DNA from 3 places in the Streptomyces sp. TN58 genome. Region 1 is predicted to be linked to each of the others. Evidence: riboswitches for the same ligand, from Rfam matches in the RefSeq annotation. Region 1 holds a riboswitch; each other region holds the start of a gene.
What was found. A riboswitch is a leader RNA that binds a small molecule or an ion and turns the genes downstream of it on or off. The one in region 1 is predicted to bind thiamine pyrophosphate.
Positions count from the first base shown of each region.

Region 2: another riboswitch for thiamine pyrophosphate. It lies ahead of BSL84_RS24175 (thiamine ABC transporter substrate-binding protein); the one in region 1 lies ahead of thiO (glycine oxidase ThiO).
Region 3: another riboswitch for thiamine pyrophosphate. It lies ahead of thiC (phosphomethylpyrimidine synthase ThiC); the one in region 1 lies ahead of thiO (glycine oxidase ThiO).

Region 1 covers NZ_CP018870.1:2,034,569-2,039,889, forward strand. The annotation lists gene thiE (thiamine phosphate synthase) at 1-597, opposite strand, end outside; gene BSL84_RS09230 (Rv2175c family DNA-binding protein) at 675-1,040, opposite strand; gene BSL84_RS09235 (NAD(P)/FAD-dependent oxidoreductase) at 1,113-2,333, opposite strand; TPP riboswitch at 2,415-2,526, shown strand; gene thiO (glycine oxidase ThiO) at 2,524-3,720, shown strand; gene thiS (sulfur carrier protein ThiS) at 3,717-3,917, shown strand; gene BSL84_RS09250 (thiazole synthase) at 3,923-4,717, shown strand.
Region 2 covers NZ_CP018870.1:5,272,642-5,277,962, forward strand. The annotation lists gene frr (ribosome recycling factor) at 1-519, shown strand, start outside; gene BSL84_RS24165 (phosphatidate cytidylyltransferase) at 519-1,595, shown strand; gene rlmN (23S rRNA (adenine(2503)-C(2))-methyltransferase RlmN) at 1,727-2,842, shown strand; TPP riboswitch at 2,901-3,010, shown strand; gene BSL84_RS24175 (thiamine ABC transporter substrate-binding protein) at 3,096-4,193, shown strand; gene BSL84_RS24180 (ABC transporter permease) at 4,346-5,321, shown strand, end outside.
Region 3 covers NZ_CP018870.1:3,992,203-3,997,523, reverse strand. The annotation lists gene BSL84_RS18115 (tetratricopeptide repeat-containing glycosyltransferase) at 1-249, shown strand, start outside; gene BSL84_RS36560 (hypothetical protein) at 334-1,446, opposite strand; gene thiC (phosphomethylpyrimidine synthase ThiC) at 1,719-3,506, opposite strand; TPP riboswitch at 3,500-3,645, opposite strand; gene BSL84_RS18100 (YibE/F family protein) at 3,718-5,112, shown strand; gene BSL84_RS18095 (SsgA family sporulation/cell division regulator) at 5,138-5,321, opposite strand, start outside.

The DNA.
Region 1 (5,321 bases):
GGCGGCGGCGCCGGGGTCGGACGCCTCGGTGAGCGCGCGGACGACCACGACGCGGGTGGCGCCGGCGTCCAGCACCTGGTCCAGGTTCGCGGCGTCGATGCCGCCGATGGCGAACCAGGGCCGGTCCTGCTCCCGGGAGGCGGCGTAGCGGACCAGGTCCAGGCCGGGGGCGTGGCGGCCGGGCTTGGTAGGGGTGGGCCAGCAGGGCCCGGTGCAGAAGTAGTCCACGCCCGGTTCGGCGACGGCGGCGTCGACCTCGTCCTCCGCGTGGCAGGAGCGGCCGACGATCACCTGGCCGCCGAGGATGGCGCGGGCGGCGGGGACGGGGATGTCGCCCTGTCCGAGGTGCAGGACGTCGGAGCCGATGGCGTGGGCGACGTCGGCGCGGTCGTTCACGGCGAGGAGCCTGCCGTGGCGGCGGGCGGCCTCGGCGAAGACCTGGAGGTGTTCGAGCTCCTCGCCCGCCTCCATGCCCTTGTCGCGGAGCTGGACGATGTCCACGCCCCCGGCGAGGACGGCGTCGAGGAACTCGGGGAGGTCACCCTGGCGCTTGCGGGCGTCCGTGCACAGGTAGAGCCGGGCGTCGGACAGCTGCATGGGTGTACCCCCCGTGATGGAGGCGGTGTACGGGCACGGGCCCGTACACCGCGGTGGAGCGGCTACTGCGGATCAGGTCAGAGGGCGAGCGCCTGAGCGCGGCGCTTCACCTCCGTGCCGCGATTCTCGCTCAGCGCCTGGGCGGGGGTGCCGGGCAGGGTCGGGTCGGCGGTGAAGAGCCACTCCAGGATCTCCTCGTCGGAGAAGCCGTCGTCGCGCAGGACGGTCAGCAGGCCGACGAGGCCCTTGACCACCTTGTCGCCGTCGATGAAGGGGGCCGGAACCTGCAGGGCCCTGTTCTCGCCCCGGCGTACGGCGATGAGCTGCCCTTCCTTGACCATCTGGCGGACCCGCGTCACCTCGACGTTCAGCATCTCCGCGATGTCGGGGAGGTACAGCCAGTCGGGGACGAGGGCATCGATCTTTGCGTCAATCTCGGTCACAGGCCAAGCCTGCCACCTCCCGCCGACAGCCGGTACCCGGGCGGACCGTCCGTGGCCCGCCCGGGCCGGGAGCTACGCGGTGGCCGATTTCAGGGGGGTGCCCGGGTCGGCGGCCTTCGCCGGGTCGACGGGGGCGCCCGTCTCGATGAGCTTGCGGCCCTGGGCCAGGTCCCGGGGCCGGCCGACCGCGAGGACCGCGGCCAGGGCGCCGTCCCGCAGCCAGCAAACCGACCAGGTGTCCTGGCCGGGGTCGCCGCGCCGGACCAGGGTGTCGGCCGCGGTGTGGTGGCCGGCGTACTGCACGAAGCGCCCGAACTGCTCGGACCAGAAGTACGGCACCGGGTCGTAGACCGCGGTGGGCCGCCCGGCCAGGATGTTCGCCGCGACCGTCCTGGGGCCCTGGAGGGCGTTGTCCCAGTGGTGCACGAGCAGCCGCGCCCCGTACCGCCGGGAGGGGAAGGAGGCGCAGTCGCCGACCGCGTACACCCCCGGCAGGGAGGTCAGCAGGTGCGCGTCCGCGGTGATCGAGCCGTCGGCGCCGCGTTCCACGCCGGACCCGGCCAGCCATCCGGTGGCGGGGCGGGCGCCGATCCCCACCACGACCGCGTCGGCGGGCAGGGCGCGCCCGTCGGCCAGGAGGACCCGCCCCTCCTCGACGCCGGCCACCCTCGCGCCGGTGATCAGCTCGGCGCCGGCCTGGCCGTACCAGCGCGCCATGGGCTCGGCGACCTCCGCGGGCAGTGCGCCCGCCAGGACCCGGTCGGCGGCCTCGACGACGGTGACGGCGCAGCCGGCCTCCCGGGCGGCGGTGGCGAACTCGGCTCCGATCCAGCCCGCGCCGACGACCACGACGCGGGCGGCGGCCGCCAGGACCGGGCGCAGCCGCGCCGCGTCGTCCAGGGTGCGCAGCAGGTGGACGCCGGGGACGCCCTCGGTGCCGGGCAGGGTCAGCGGCTGCGCGCCGGTCGCCAGGACGAGGACCCCGTACGGGACGGGTCCCGCCTCGGTGTCCAGCTCGTGGTCGGCGGCGCGCAGTCCGGTGACCTCCGTTCCGAGGCGGAGTTCGACGTCGAGGCCTTCGAAGTCCACGTCGAAGGCGGAGTCCTCGGCCTTGCCGAGCAGCACCGCCTTGGACAGCGGGGGCCGGTCGTAGGGCTGGTGGGGTTCGGCTCCCAGCAGGGTCACGGGGCCCGTGAAGCCCTGCTCGCGCAGGGCGACCGCGGTCTGCACCCCGGCCATTCCGGCGCCGACGATCACGACGCCGTGCTGATTGTGTTCCGTCTGCTCGCTCACGCGGCCACCCTAATCATCTGACGCTCCGTCAGGAACAGGTGCCGCCTTACCCGCCGTCCACGGCCGGGATAGTCTGGCCACCGTACCTATCGCGGGAGTCCGGCGCACCGGGCTGAGAGGGAGGCTGGCCGGCCTCCGACCGTACGAACCTGATCCGGGTCATGCCGGCGAAGGGAGGGGCTGGACGCCCATGCACTCATCTCGAAAGGGATCCGGTGGAGAGGGATCCGGCCGGGGATCCGACGTCCTCGTCATCGGGGGCGGGATCATCGGCCTGGTCACCGCGTGGCGGGCCGCGGAGCGCGGACTGGACACCGTACTCGCCGACCCGGCGCCTGGTGGCGGCGCCGCCCGGGTCGCGGCCGGAATGCTCGCTCCCGTCACCGAACTCCACTACGGCGAGGAAGCCCTCCTCGGCCTCGGCCTCGCCTCCGCCGAACGCTATCCGCGGTTCGCCGCCGAGCTGGCTGCCGCCTCGGGCGGCATGGACATCGGCTACCGCGCCTGCGGCACCCTCGCCGTCGCCCTGGACGCCGACGACCGCCTCCACCTGCGCGAACTCCACGCCCTCCAGCGCCGCTGCGGCCTGCAGTCCGAATGGCTCACCGGCCGCGAATGCCGCCGCCTGGAGCCCATGCTGGCCCCCGGCGTACGCGGCGGCCTGCGCGTCGACGGCGACCACCAGGTCGACCCCCGCCGGCTCGCGTCCGCGCTCCTCGCCGCCTGCGAAGGCGCCGGGGTCACCATCCACCGGGCGGGCGCCGAACAGCTGCTCACCACCGCGGACCGGGCGACGGGCGCCCTCCTCGACGACGGTACGGAGCTGCGCGCCGACCAGGTGGTCCTGGCCGCGGGCTCGCTCAGCGGCAGGCTGGCGGGCGTACCCGCCGAGGTGCTGCCTCCCGTACGGCCGGTCAAGGGGCAGGTGCTGCGGCTCGCGGTGCCCGCCGCGTACGCCCCCTTCCTCTCCCGCACCGTACGGGCGGTCGTGCGCGGCAGCCACGTCTACCTCGTGCCCCGCGAGAACGGCGAACTCGTCATCGGCGCCACCAGCGAGGAACTCGGCTGGGACACCACCGTCACCGCGGGCGGCGTCTACGAACTCCTGCGCGACGCCCACGAACTGGTACCCGGCATCACCGAACTCCCGCTGACCGAGACCCGGGCGGGACTGCGCCCCGGATCACCCGACAACGCCCCGCTGCTGGGGCCGACCGATCTGCCCGGCCTGCACCTGGCCACCGGCCACTACCGCAACGGGGTGCTGCTGACCCCGCTCACCGGCGAAGTGATGGCCGGGCTGCTGGCCACCGGGGAACTGCCCGAGATCGCGCGCCCCTTCACCCCCCGGCGCTTCTCCGCCGCACGTCAGGAGTCGTACGCATGACCATCTCCGTCAACGGCGAGCCGCGCGAGGTCGCGGCCGGCACCACCCTCGACACCGTCGTCGCCACGCTGACCGCGGCCCCCTCCGGGGTGGCCGCCGCGCTCAACGAGACAGTGGTCCCGCGCGGGCAGTGGCCGGCCACCCGCGTGGGCGACGGCGACCGCGTGGAGATCCTCACCGCGGTCCAGGGAGGCTGACCGGCATGGCCGACGACCTCTTCACCCTGGGCGGACGAACCTTCTCCTCCCGCCTGATCATGGGCACGGGCGGCGCCCCGAGCCTGGACGTGCTCGAACGCGCCCTCGTCGCGTCCGGTACCGAACTCACCACCGTGGCCATGCGCCGCCTGGACCCCACCGTGCAGGGCTCGGTCCTCTCCGTCCTCACCAAGCTCGGCATCGCCGTCCTGCCGAACACGGCCGGCTGCTTCACGGCGGGCGAGGCCGTCCTGACGGCCAGGCTCGCACGGGAGGCACTCGGCACCGACTGGATCAAGCTGGAGGTGGTCGCGGACGAACGGACCCTCCTGCCCGACGGCGTCGAACTGCTGGACGCCGCCGAGATCCTGGTGGACGAGGGCTTCACCGTCCTGCCGTACACCAACGACGACCCGGTGCTCGCGCGCAAGCTGGAGGACGTGGGCTGCGCGGCGATCATGCCGCTCGGCTCCCCCATCGGGTCGGGCATGGGCATCCGCAACCCGCACAACTTCGAGCTGATCACGGAGCGGGCGGGGGTCCCGGTGATCCTGGACGCCGGGGCGGGCACCGCGTCCGACGCCGCGCTGGCGATGGAACTGGGCTGCGCGGCGGTGATGCTGGCCTCGGCGGTGACCCGCGCACAGGAGCCGGTCCTCATGGCGTCCGCCATGAGGGACGCCGTCTCGGCGGGCCGCCTCGCCCACCGGGCGGGCCGCATCCCCCAACGCCGCTTCGCCGAAGCCTCGTCCCCCACGGAGGGCCGCGCAACCCTGGACCCGGAACGCCCGGCGTTCTGAGGGGGCGGGGGCTTCGGGGGGATCCGGGGGACTTCGGGGGGCCGCCGGGGCGGGGGCATCGAGAGGGGCGGCGGTGGCTTCGGGGGAGCGGGGGCCGCTGGGGCGGTGTCGGTGGGGTTCTGGGGGTTTCCCGTCAGTCCCATCGTCTCTCCGCGTCGGGCCGGTCCGTCAAGGGCGCTCCCTTCGGTCGCGTCACTTCGTGAGGGCCTTCGGCCCCCCTTGACTGACCGTCCCGCCACGGAAATCCGAAAGACTGCCGGGAAGCCCCCAGAGGAACGGGCCGGCCATCAAGAGACACCCAGGGCGGTCGGCGCCGCGCGCCCGGATCCAGGGGCGCCCCAAATCGCTACGCGCTCCTGCCAGACGGCGTCTGCGAGCCCCGTGGGCTGGGCATAGGCCGCCCCAGATCGCTACGCGCTTCTCCATCGCGCGTCCGCGAGCCTCTTGGGCTGGGCATAGGCCGCCATCGATCGCTACGCGCTTCTCGACGACGGCGTCCGGCCCTTGTTCGGGGCTGGGAGGGGCGAAATCGGGGGCGGGAAGGCGATTCATCGGCTTCGCCGAACCCAACCCCCAGCAAGGCCACGATGATATGCCACCCAGC
Region 2 (5,321 bases), 3.2 Mb from region 1:
GAGAAGGCCGTCGTCGTCGCGAAGGAGGACTTCGCCGCGATCCGTACCGGCCGTGCGCACCCGGCGATGTTCAACAAGATCGTCGCCGACTACTACGGCGCCATCACGCCCATCAACCAGCTCGCCTCGTTCGCGGTTCCCGAGCCGCGCATGGCCATCGTGACGCCCTTCGACGCGTCCGCGCTGCGCAACATCGAGCAGGCCATCCGCGACTCCGACCTCGGTGTCAACCCGAGCAACGACGGCCGGATCATCCGGGTGACCTTCCCCGAGCTGACCGGTGAGCGCCGCAAGGAGTACATCAAGGTCGCCAAGAACAAGGCCGAGGACTCCAAGGTCTCCATCCGCTCCGTGCGCCGCAAGGCCAAGGACGCCCTCGACAAGCTCGTCAAGGACAAGGAGGCCGGCGAGGACGAGGTCCGCCGCGCCGAGAAGGAGCTCGACGACACCACCGCGAAGTACGTCGCGCAGGTGGACGAGCTCCTGAAGCACAAGGAAGCCGAGCTCCTCGAAGTCTGATGAACGACTCTTCCTGGCAGCCGGAGCCGGTTCCGGCGGGTCCCGCATACGATGCGCAGGTGGGCCCGCACACTCGGCCCATGCCCATCGTGCCCGATGCCGCCGGCCGTGACTTCGACGACCGGGAAGCACGCGATCGGGGGGCCGCCTCGGACGGCGGTCCCCTCTTCCGCGCCGATACGCCGCCGCAGGAGCCCATGCCCAGCCCCCCGCCCCCGCATGCCGAGCACCCGCAGGACTCCTCACCTCCGCCGCAGAAGAAGCGCGCGGGGCGGGACCTGCGCGCCGCCATAGGGGTGGGCGTCGGCCTCGGCGCGGTGATCTTCGCCTCGCTGCTGATCGTCAAGGCGGTCTTCGTCGGCGTCATCGTCGTCGCGGTCGTCGTCGGCCTGTGGGAGCTCACCTCGCGGCTCCAGGAGAAGAAGGGCATCAAGGCCCCTCTGGTCCCGCTCGCGGTCGGTGGCGCTGCCATGGTCATCGCCGGATACGTCCGGGGGGCCGAGGGCGCCTGGGTCGCCATGGCGCTGACGGTGCTGGCGCTCCTGGTGTGGCGGATGACCGAACCGCCCGAGGACTACCTGAAGGACGTCACGGCGGGCGCCTTCGCGGCGTTCTACGTGCCCTTCCTGGCCACCTTCGTCGCGATGCTGCTCACAGCCGACGACGGGCCGCAGCGCGTGATCACCTTCCTGCTGCTGACCGTGGTCAGCGACACCGGGGCGTACGCCGTGGGCTGGCGCTTCGGCAAGACCAAGCTCGCGCCGCGCATCAGCCCCGGCAAGACCCGCGAGGGGCTGTTCGGCGCCGTGGCGTTCGCCATGGGAGCCGGCGCGCTCTGCATGGAGTTCCTGATCGACGGCGGAGCCTGGTGGCAGGGCCTGCTGCTCGGCCTCGCGGTCGCGGTCAGCGCCACCCTGGGCGACCTGGGCGAGTCGATGATCAAGAGGGACCTGGGCATCAAGGACATGGGCACCCTGCTGCCGGGACACGGCGGCATCATGGACCGGCTGGACTCGCTGCTGCCCACCGCCCCGGTGGTGTGGCTGCTGCTCGCGGCCTTCGTCGGCACCGGCTGACCGGCCGGGCCGGGTTATCCTGGAGGGCGCGCCGCGGGTACGCGGCGCGCCTTTTCCGTCCAGCGGCCGAGCCGCGGACCCGGCCCTGCACGCGCGGGGTGACCCCACCTCGTCGTACTGAGGAGTACCGCATGGCCCCCCGTCCCGCTCCGGGTGAGCTCACCTTCGTCGCTCCCCGCGGGGCCAAGAAGCCGCCCCGGCACCTCGCCGACATGACTCCGGCCGAGCGCCGCGAGGCGGTCGCCGCGATCGGTGAGAAGCCCTTCCGGGCCAAGCAGCTCTCCCAGCACTACTTCGCCCGCTACGCGCACGACCCGGCGGAGTGGACGGACATCCCCGCCGGCTCCCGCGAGAAGCTCCAGCAGGAGCTCCTGCCGGACCTGATGAACGTCGTCCGGCACATCAGCTGCGACAACGACACCACCCGCAAGACGCTGTGGAAGCTGCACGACGGCACGCTCGTGGAGTCCGTGCTGATGCGTTACCCCGACCGGGTGACCATGTGCATCTCCTCGCAGGCGGGCTGCGGCATGAACTGCCCGTTCTGCGCCACCGGCCAGGCGGGTCTGGACCGCAACCTCTCCACCGCCGAGATCGTGCACCAGATCGTCGACGGCATGCGCGCGCTGCGCGACGGGGAGGTCCCCGGCGGCCCCGCCCGGCTGTCGAACATCGTCTTCATGGGCATGGGCGAGCCGCTGGCCAACTACAACCGCGTCGTCGGCGCCATCCGCCGGCTCACCGACCCCGAGCCAGACGGCCTGGGCCTGTCCCAGCGCGGCATCACCGTCTCCACCGTCGGCCTGGTCCCGGCCATGCTGCGGTTCGCCGACGAGGGCTTCAAGTGCCGTCTGGCCGTCTCGCTGCACGCCCCGGACGACGAGCTGCGCGACACCCTGGTGCCGGTGAACACCCGCTGGAAGGTCCGCGAGGTCCTGGACGCCGCGTGGGAGTACGCCGAGAAGTCCGGCCGCCGGATCTCGATCGAGTACGCCCTGATCCGCGACATCAACGACCAGGCCTGGCGCGGCGACCTCCTGGGCCGACTGCTCAAGGGCAAGCGGGTACACGTCAACCTGATCCCGCTGAACCCGACGCCCGGCTCGAAGTGGACCGCCTCGCGGCCCGAGGACGAGAAGGCCTTCGTCGAGGCCATCGCGCGCCACGGTGTGCCGGTGACCGTGCGTGACACCCGCGGCCAGGAGATCGACGGCGCGTGCGGCCAGCTGGCCGCCTCGGAGCGCTGACCTCCACTTCCGGCCGGCCCCATTCGGCCACGGGGTACCCTGTGGCCGAACCAATTGCATATTCCGACAGGGGAGCGCCACAGCGCTGAGAGTGCGGTATCCGTCATCCGCAGACCCTCTGAACCTCGCCCCGGTCATTCGGGGTAGGAAGTTCGGTCACCACTCTTGCTGTTGCGCCCTGCCCGGCGTCCGCTCCGACAGAGCGCCGGGCGGGGCCGCGTCTTCTCCTGGACATCCCAGGAGGAATTCACCGATGAGCACCACCAGGAAGATCGCGGGCGCCGCGCTCGCGGCCGCGCTGGGCGTCACCACGCTCAGCGCCTGCGGCGGCGACGCCGAGGACAAGCCCGCCGGCGGGGGCGACGTCCCGAAGTCCAGGACCGTCACGCTGGTCTCCCACGACTCCTTCAACGTGACCGATTCGGTCCTGAAGGAGTTCGAGCAGCAGAGCGGCTACACCGTCAAGGTCCTGAAGTCCGGGGACGCGGGCGCCGCCCTCAACCAGGAGATCCTCACCAAGGGCACCCCGCGCGGCGACGTCTTCTTCGGCGTGGACAACACGCTGCTCTCGCGCGCCCTCGACAACGGCATCTTCACCCCCTACGAGGCCAAGGGCCTGGGCGAGGTGAAGCCCGAGTACGTGCTCGACAAGGAGCACCGGGTCACCCCGGTCGACTCCGGCGACATCTGCGTCAACTATGACAAGGCGTACTTCGCGGACAGGAAGATCGCCCCGCCGCAGACCCTGGACGACCTGGTCAAGCCGGAGTACAAGGACCTGCTGGTGGTCGAGAACGCCGCGACCTCCTCTCCCGGCCTCGGCTTCATGCTCGCCACCGTCGGCAAGTACGGCGAGGAGGGCTGGAAGGACTACTGGAGCAAGCTGAAGGCCAACGGCGTCGAGGTCGTCGACGGCTGGGAGCAGGCCTACAACGAGCGCTTCTCGGCCTCGGCGGGCGGCAAGAAGGCCAAGGGCGACCGCCCGCTCGTCGTCTCCTACGCCTCCAGCCCGCCGGTCGAGGTGCTGTACGGCGAGCCGCAGCCGGCCGAGGCCCCGACGGGCGTCGCCACCGGCACCTGCTTCCGTCAGATCGAGTTCGCGGGCCTGCTCAAGGGCGCGAAGAACGAGGAGGGCGGCAAGGCCCTGGTGGACTTCCTGATCAGCAAGAAGTTCCAGGAGGACATGCCGCTCCAGATGTTCGTCAACCCCGTCACCAAGGACGCCGCGCTGCCGGAGCTGTTCACCAAGCACGGTGTGGTGGTCGAGAAGCCGGAGAACGTCACTCCGGAGACCATCGCCAAGAACCGTGAGCAGTGGGTCAAGGCATGGACCGCGCTCGTCGTGAAGTAGGCGGTACGAAGGAGCCGGGCGCGGCGCCGGCCGGCCGCGCCCAGGCCCCCGCCCCGGTCCCCGGCCCGCCCGCCCCGGTTCACGGACCGGGGCGGGGGCGCGGGCAGGGCGAGAGCGAGAGCGGGCGGGCCACCGCCGTCCGCCTCGCCCTGATGGCCGTCCCCCTCGCCTTCTTCGGGCTGTTCTTCGCCTACCCCGTCGCCGCGATCGTCGGCCGCGGCCTCAAGACCGACACCGGCTGGCAGTTCGGCCGCCTCGGCGAGGTGCTCGCGCGGCCCGACATCGCCGACGTGCTGTGGTTCACCACCTGGCAGGCGCTCGCCTCCACCGCGCTCACCCTGCTGATCGCCCTCCCCGGCGCCTACGTCTTCGCGCGCCTGGAGTTCCCCGGAAAGCAGCTGCTGCGGGCCGTGGTGACCGTTCCCTTCGTGCTGCCGACCGTGGTCGTCGGCACCGCCTTCCTGGCGCTGCTCGGACGCGGCGGACTGCTGGACGAACTGGCCGGCGTCCGCCTCGACACCACCGTCTGGGCGATCCTCCTCGCGCACGTCTTCTTCAACTACGCCGTCGTCGTCCGCACGGTCGGCGGGCTGTGGTCCCAGCTCGACCCACGCCAGGAGGAGGCCGCGCGGGTGCTGGGCGCCGGCCGGTTCGCCGCCTGGCGCAGGGTGATCCTGCCCGCGCTGGCCCCGGCCGTGGCGGCGGCCTCCCTGATGGTGTTCCTCTTCACCTTCAGCTCCTTCGGCGTCGTCCTGATCCTGGGCGGACCCGCCTACTCCACCCTGGAGGTGGAGGTCTACCGGCAGACCGCGCAGCTCCTGGACCTGTCGACGGCCGCCGTGCTGACGATGGTGCAGTTCGCCGCGATCGGCGCGATCCTCGCCCTGCACGCCTGGACCGTGCGCCGGCGCGAGACCGCGCTGCGCCTGGTCGACCCGGGCCGCACCGCGCACCGACCGCGCGGCTGGGCCCAGCGCACCCTGCTGGGCGGGGTCCTGCTGACCGTCGGGCTGCTGATCGTGGCGCCGCTGGCCGTGCTCGTCGAGCGCTCCTTCGACACCCCCGGCGGCTACGGCCTCGGCTTCTACCGGGCCCTGCAGGACACCGGCGCCGGTGGCGGCACCTTCC
Region 3 (5,321 bases), 2.0 Mb from region 1:
GCCCGCCAGGCGGCGCGGATCCCGCGCCCCGAGGACATCCTGTTCGTGGAGTTCGACTGGTACGAGTGGCGCGCGCTCGACGAGCTCGCGGTCGCCGCCTACTGGGTCGGCGCGTACGAGGAGTCGCTGGAGTGCTGCGACCGCCTCCTGCGGGAGGGCGGGCTTCCGGAGAGCCAGCGCGAACGGGTGGGTGAGAACCGCGCGTTCGCGCTGTCCAAGCTGGGGCCGGAGTACCAGGTGGTGGCCTGAGGGGACGCGCTGTCGGCGTATGACCGAGGGGCCGGACGCATCCGCCAGATCCGGGATGCGTCCGGCCCCTCCGCGCTGGCTCTCCTAGCGGAGGCGGTTCGGGGGAGCTCCGAGCATCATGTCTCCCTTGAAGGACTTGCCGCGCAGGACTCCGGTCGGGCCGGGGCTCAGTTCGATCCAGCCCTCGTCCCAGATGAAGTTGTTCATGTTGGTGTCGCCGTGGGTCTGGTAGACCCTGTTGTCCGTGGTCAGGACCTGAATGAAGGCATTGTTGCCCTGGTCGATGATGGAGATGCCGCAGGCTCTGCCGAACGGGAAGCCCGGGTTGTCCGCGTCCGTGATGTTCTGCCAGACCGGCACGCCTCCGGTCGTGGTCGCTCGGCCGGCGTAGGCGATGCCGTTCGTGAGGGCGGCGCTGAACGACTCGGTGCCCGACGGCGCGATGCTGTCGATGTCGCTGCAGGGGCCGGTGGCGCCAGTGGCTCCCGTGGCGCCGACGGCGCCGTCCGCACCCGTGGCACCGGTCGCCCCGGTGGCACCGTCAGCGCCGTTCAGCCCGGAGGTGCCGGTGCTGCCCGTGGCACCGGTGGCACCGTCCGCGCCCGTGGCGCCGGTCGCGCCCGTGGCACCCGTGGCGCCGGGCGCACCATCCGCACCGGTGGCACCCGTAGCGCCCGTGGCACCAGGCGCACCATCCGCACCCGTCGCGCCTGTGGCGCCCGTGGCGCCGGGCGCACCATCCGCACCGGTGGCACCCGTAGCACCGTCCGCGCCGTCGGCGCCGTCCGCACCCGTCGCCCCGGTGGCGCCTGTGGCGCCCGTCGGCCCTGCCGGTCCGGGCCTCCCCTCCTCACACCTGTCGTCGCCGTTGGGGCCGGCCATCAGGCCCGCCGCCCAGGGACCCTCGTCCGGGTTGAAGTCCGGTCCCTGGTCCGGTCCCTGGTCCGGTCCCTGGTCCGGACGGTGGTCCGGGCGGTGGTCCGGGCGGTGATGATGGCCGTCCGGCCTGCAGTGGTCCCCGCCCGCGGGGGTCGCCGCGCTGACCCGCTCGGCCGCCTGGGTACTCTGCGCCACGGCGACGGCGGGGCTGGCCACCCCCACCATCACCAGTGCCAGCGATGCGAGCGTGCCCGCCTTGCGCCGGCTGCTCCTCGGCAGCGGGCCCAGGGCCGGCCTGGACCTGTTCTCAGGACGCATACCACTCCTTCTCGAAACCGGTCGAACGATCGTGGTGGGCCTCGTCGGCCACATCGGTAGCGTGGGAACCGATGCCGTCCGCGGCGGGATACCCCGCAGGCAAGTCCACTTATCGGACTATCGCGGCGACTCCAATGGCGCATGTCGGCCGCATGACGACCGCGTGCCCGACCCATCTGTCCGACGGCACGAAAAAACGGGCGGGCCCGCGACTCCCCCCATGGGTCGCGGGTCCGCCCGTCAGCCGGGTCCGTGTCGCCCTGCCGGCTGACTCAGTCGGCCAGCGGCAGGTAGACGCGGTTGCCCGAAGCCGCGAACTCGGCGGACTTCTCCGCCATTCCGGCCTGGATCTCGTCGGCCTTCAGGTCTCCGCCGTGCTCTCGGCGGATGTCCTGCGAGATCTTCATCGAGCAGAACTTCGGACCGCACATGGAGCAGAAGTGCGCGGTCTTGGCCGGCTCGGCGGGCAGGGTCTCGTCGTGGAACTCACGGGCCGTGTCCGGGTCCAGGGCCAGGTTGAACTGGTCCTCCCAGCGGAACTCGAACCGCGCGTCGGACAGGGCGTCGTCCCACTCCTGCGCGCCCGGGTGCCCCTTGGCCAGGTCCGCCGCGTGCGCGGAGATCTTGTACGTGATGACGCCGGTCTTGACGTCGTCGCGGTTGGGCAGGCCCAGGTGCTCCTTGGGCGTGACGTAGCAGAGCATCGCCGTGCCCCACCAGGCGATCATCGCGGCGCCGATGCCCGAGGTGATGTGGTCGTACGCGGGCGCGACGTCCGTGGTCAGCGGACCGAGCGTGTAGAACGGCGCCTCCTCGCAGATCTCCTGCTGGAGGTCGATGTTCTCCTTGATCTTGTGCATCGGGACGTGGCCCGGGCCCTCGATCATCGTCTGGACGTTGTGGCGCTTGGCGATGGTGTTGAGCTCGCCCAGCGTCTTCAGTTCGGCGAACTGCGCCGCGTCGTTGGCGTCCGCGATGGAACCGGGGCGCAGACCGTCACCGAGGGAGTAGGTGACGTCGTACGTCGCCAGGATCTCGCAGAGCTCCTCGAAGTTGGTGTAGAGGAAGTTCTCCTTGTGGTGCGCGAGGCACCAGGCGGCCATGATCGAGCCGCCGCGCGAGACGATGCCGGTCTTGCGGCGGGCGGTCAGCGGTACGTACGGCAGCAGCACGCCGGCGTGGACCGTCATGTAGTCGACGCCCTGCTCGGCCTGCTCGATGACCGTGTCCTTGTAGATCTCCCAGGTCAGCTCCTCGGCGCGGCCGTCGACCTTCTCCAGCGCCTGGTAGAGCGGCACGGTGCCGATCGGCACGGGCGAGTTGCGCAGCACCCACTCGCGGGTGGTGTGGATGTTGCGGCCCGTCGAGAGGTCCATGACCGTGTCCGCACCCCAGCGGGTCGCCCAGGTCATCTTCTCCACCTCCTCCTCGATGGAGGAGGTGACGGCGGAGTTGCCGATGTTGGCGTTGACCTTCACCAGGAACTTCTTGCCGATGATCATCGGCTCGATCTCGGGGTGGTTCACGTTCGCCGGGAGGACCGCGCGGCCCGCGGCGATCTCCTCGCGGACGACCTCGGGGGAGACGTTCTCGCGGATCGCGACGTACTCCATCTCCGGGGTGATCTCGCCCCGGCGGGCGTACGCGAGCTGCGTGACGGCGGCGCCGTCACGGCCCCGGCGGGGCTGGCGGGGGCGGCCGGGGAAAACCGCGTCGAGGTTCTTGAGGCCACCGCGCGGCGAGGTGTGCTTGATGCCGTCGTCCTCGGGGCGGACGGGGCGGCCGGCGTACTCCTCGGTGTCCCCGCGGCCGATGATCCAGTTCTCGCGCAGCGGGGCGAGGCCGCGCCGCACATCGGTCTCGATCTGCGGGTCGGTGTACGGACCGGACGTGTCGTACAGCGTCACGTCCTTGCCGTTGGTGAGGTGGACCTGGCGGACCGGCACCCGGATGTCGGGGCGGGAGCCCGCCACGTAGCCCTTGTGCCAGCCGGGCTTGCGCTCGGCCCCGCCGTCGGCTTCCTGGCTGACGGCAGGCGTGCGTGCGTCCTGAATGGTCATGAGACCTATCTCCCTACGCCGGCATTACCCGGTAACAGGTTCGGCGGTCGACGCAGCCTCCTCCCGTACGCATCTGTGATGCGCGTACGGTGATCAGCGTCCTCTCAGCCCGGTGCTCCGAGCTCCCGCGTTGTGCAAAGTAGCCCCCACGCTAGCGTCATCCATGGCGTGCTGAACAGTGGGCCCCCTCATCTCTTGCGATGATCTGCTGGTGACGTCTTCGCCGCAGCCCCCCATCGAGCCCACGGACCCCGGTGTCCACACCGGTCACACCCACGACGGCCACGGACATTCCTCCGGGCATTCACACAGTCACGGCCACGGCCCCGCCGCCCCCGTCTCGAAGCATCTGCGCAAGGTCATCGCGGCCGTACTGATCCCCTTCGCCGCAGCGGTCTTCGTCGGCCTGGTGGTGCTCTGGCCCGGCGGCACCCCCGCCCACGAGCGGACCGGGGTGGGCTTCGACCGGCAGACGCAGCAGGCCAGAGTCGTCTCGCTGGAACACGTCGACTGCAAATCCGTGAACGCCGCACAGGTACCGGCGGCGGGCGGGACCCCGACCGCGCCGGGTGGCGGGGCCCGGGGCGCGCAGACCGGTGAGTGCAAGAAGGCCACGGTCGAGATCGGGAGCGGCCCGGACCGGGGACGCACCTTCGTGGAGATCGTCCAGCCTGGCGCACCACGGCAGTTGGCGGACGGTCAGGAGGTGGTGGTGGCCTACGCACCGGACGCGCCCCGCGACCTCCAGTACTCGGTGATCGACGTGAACCGCAAGCTCCCGCTCGCGGTGCTGGCGGGCATCTTCGCGCTGTCGGTCGTACTCGTCGGGCGGATGCGCGGGCTGTTCGCGCTGATCGCCCTGGTCGTCAGCTTCGGCGTGCTGACGCTCTTCATCCTCCCCGCCATCCTCCAGGGGTCGAACCCGCTGGTGGTCGCGGTGGTGGGGGCGAGCGCGATCATGCTGATCGCGCTCTACATGTGCCACGGCCTGACCGCCCGTACGTCGGTTGCGGTCCTCGGCACACTCGTGTCGCTGCTGCTCATCGGGCTGTTGGGGTCGGTGTTCATCGACTGGGCCTTCCTCAGCGGCAACACCGACGACAACACCGGTCTGATCCACGGGCTCTACCCGGACATCGACATGAGCGGCCTGCTGCTGGCCGGGGTGATCATCGGATCGCTGGGTGTGCTCGACGATGTGACGGTCACCCAGACCTCGGCAGTCTGGGAACTCCATCAGGCCGACCCGTCGATGGGGCCCCGGTCCCTGTACCGGGCCGCCATCCGGATCGGCCGCGACCACATCGCGTCGGTGGTCAACACCCTGGTGCTGGCCTACGCGGGCGCCGCGCTCCCCCTGCTCCTGCTGTTCTCGATCGCCAACAGCAGCATGGGATCGGTGGCGAACAGCGAGCTGGTCGCGGTGGAGATCGTACGGACCCTCGTGGGCTCGATCGGGCTGGTGGCCTCGGTGCCCGTGACGACGGCACTAGCCGCACTGGTGGTCTCGGCCGACCGGCCGGAATCCCCGGGCGCCGCTCCGGCGGCGGCCGCGGCCCCGGCCTCTGGACCGGTCCGCGGCCGGGGCCGTCGGCGCAAGCGCTGAACGACGGTTCAGGCTGGGCGGTGCGTCAGCCGGCGTTCTGCTCGTTCTGCTGCGACTCGGCCAGGATTCTGCCGAGCGCCTCGTCGAGGTGCTCCTCGAAGTCGCCGGTGTTGCGTTCCTGTCCGAGCGGAACGAGCCGGTCCGTGCGGTCGAGGAACGCGACGAGCGGCGCCGCGCTGGCGCGGAACAGGGCCCGGTCGCCGCCGACC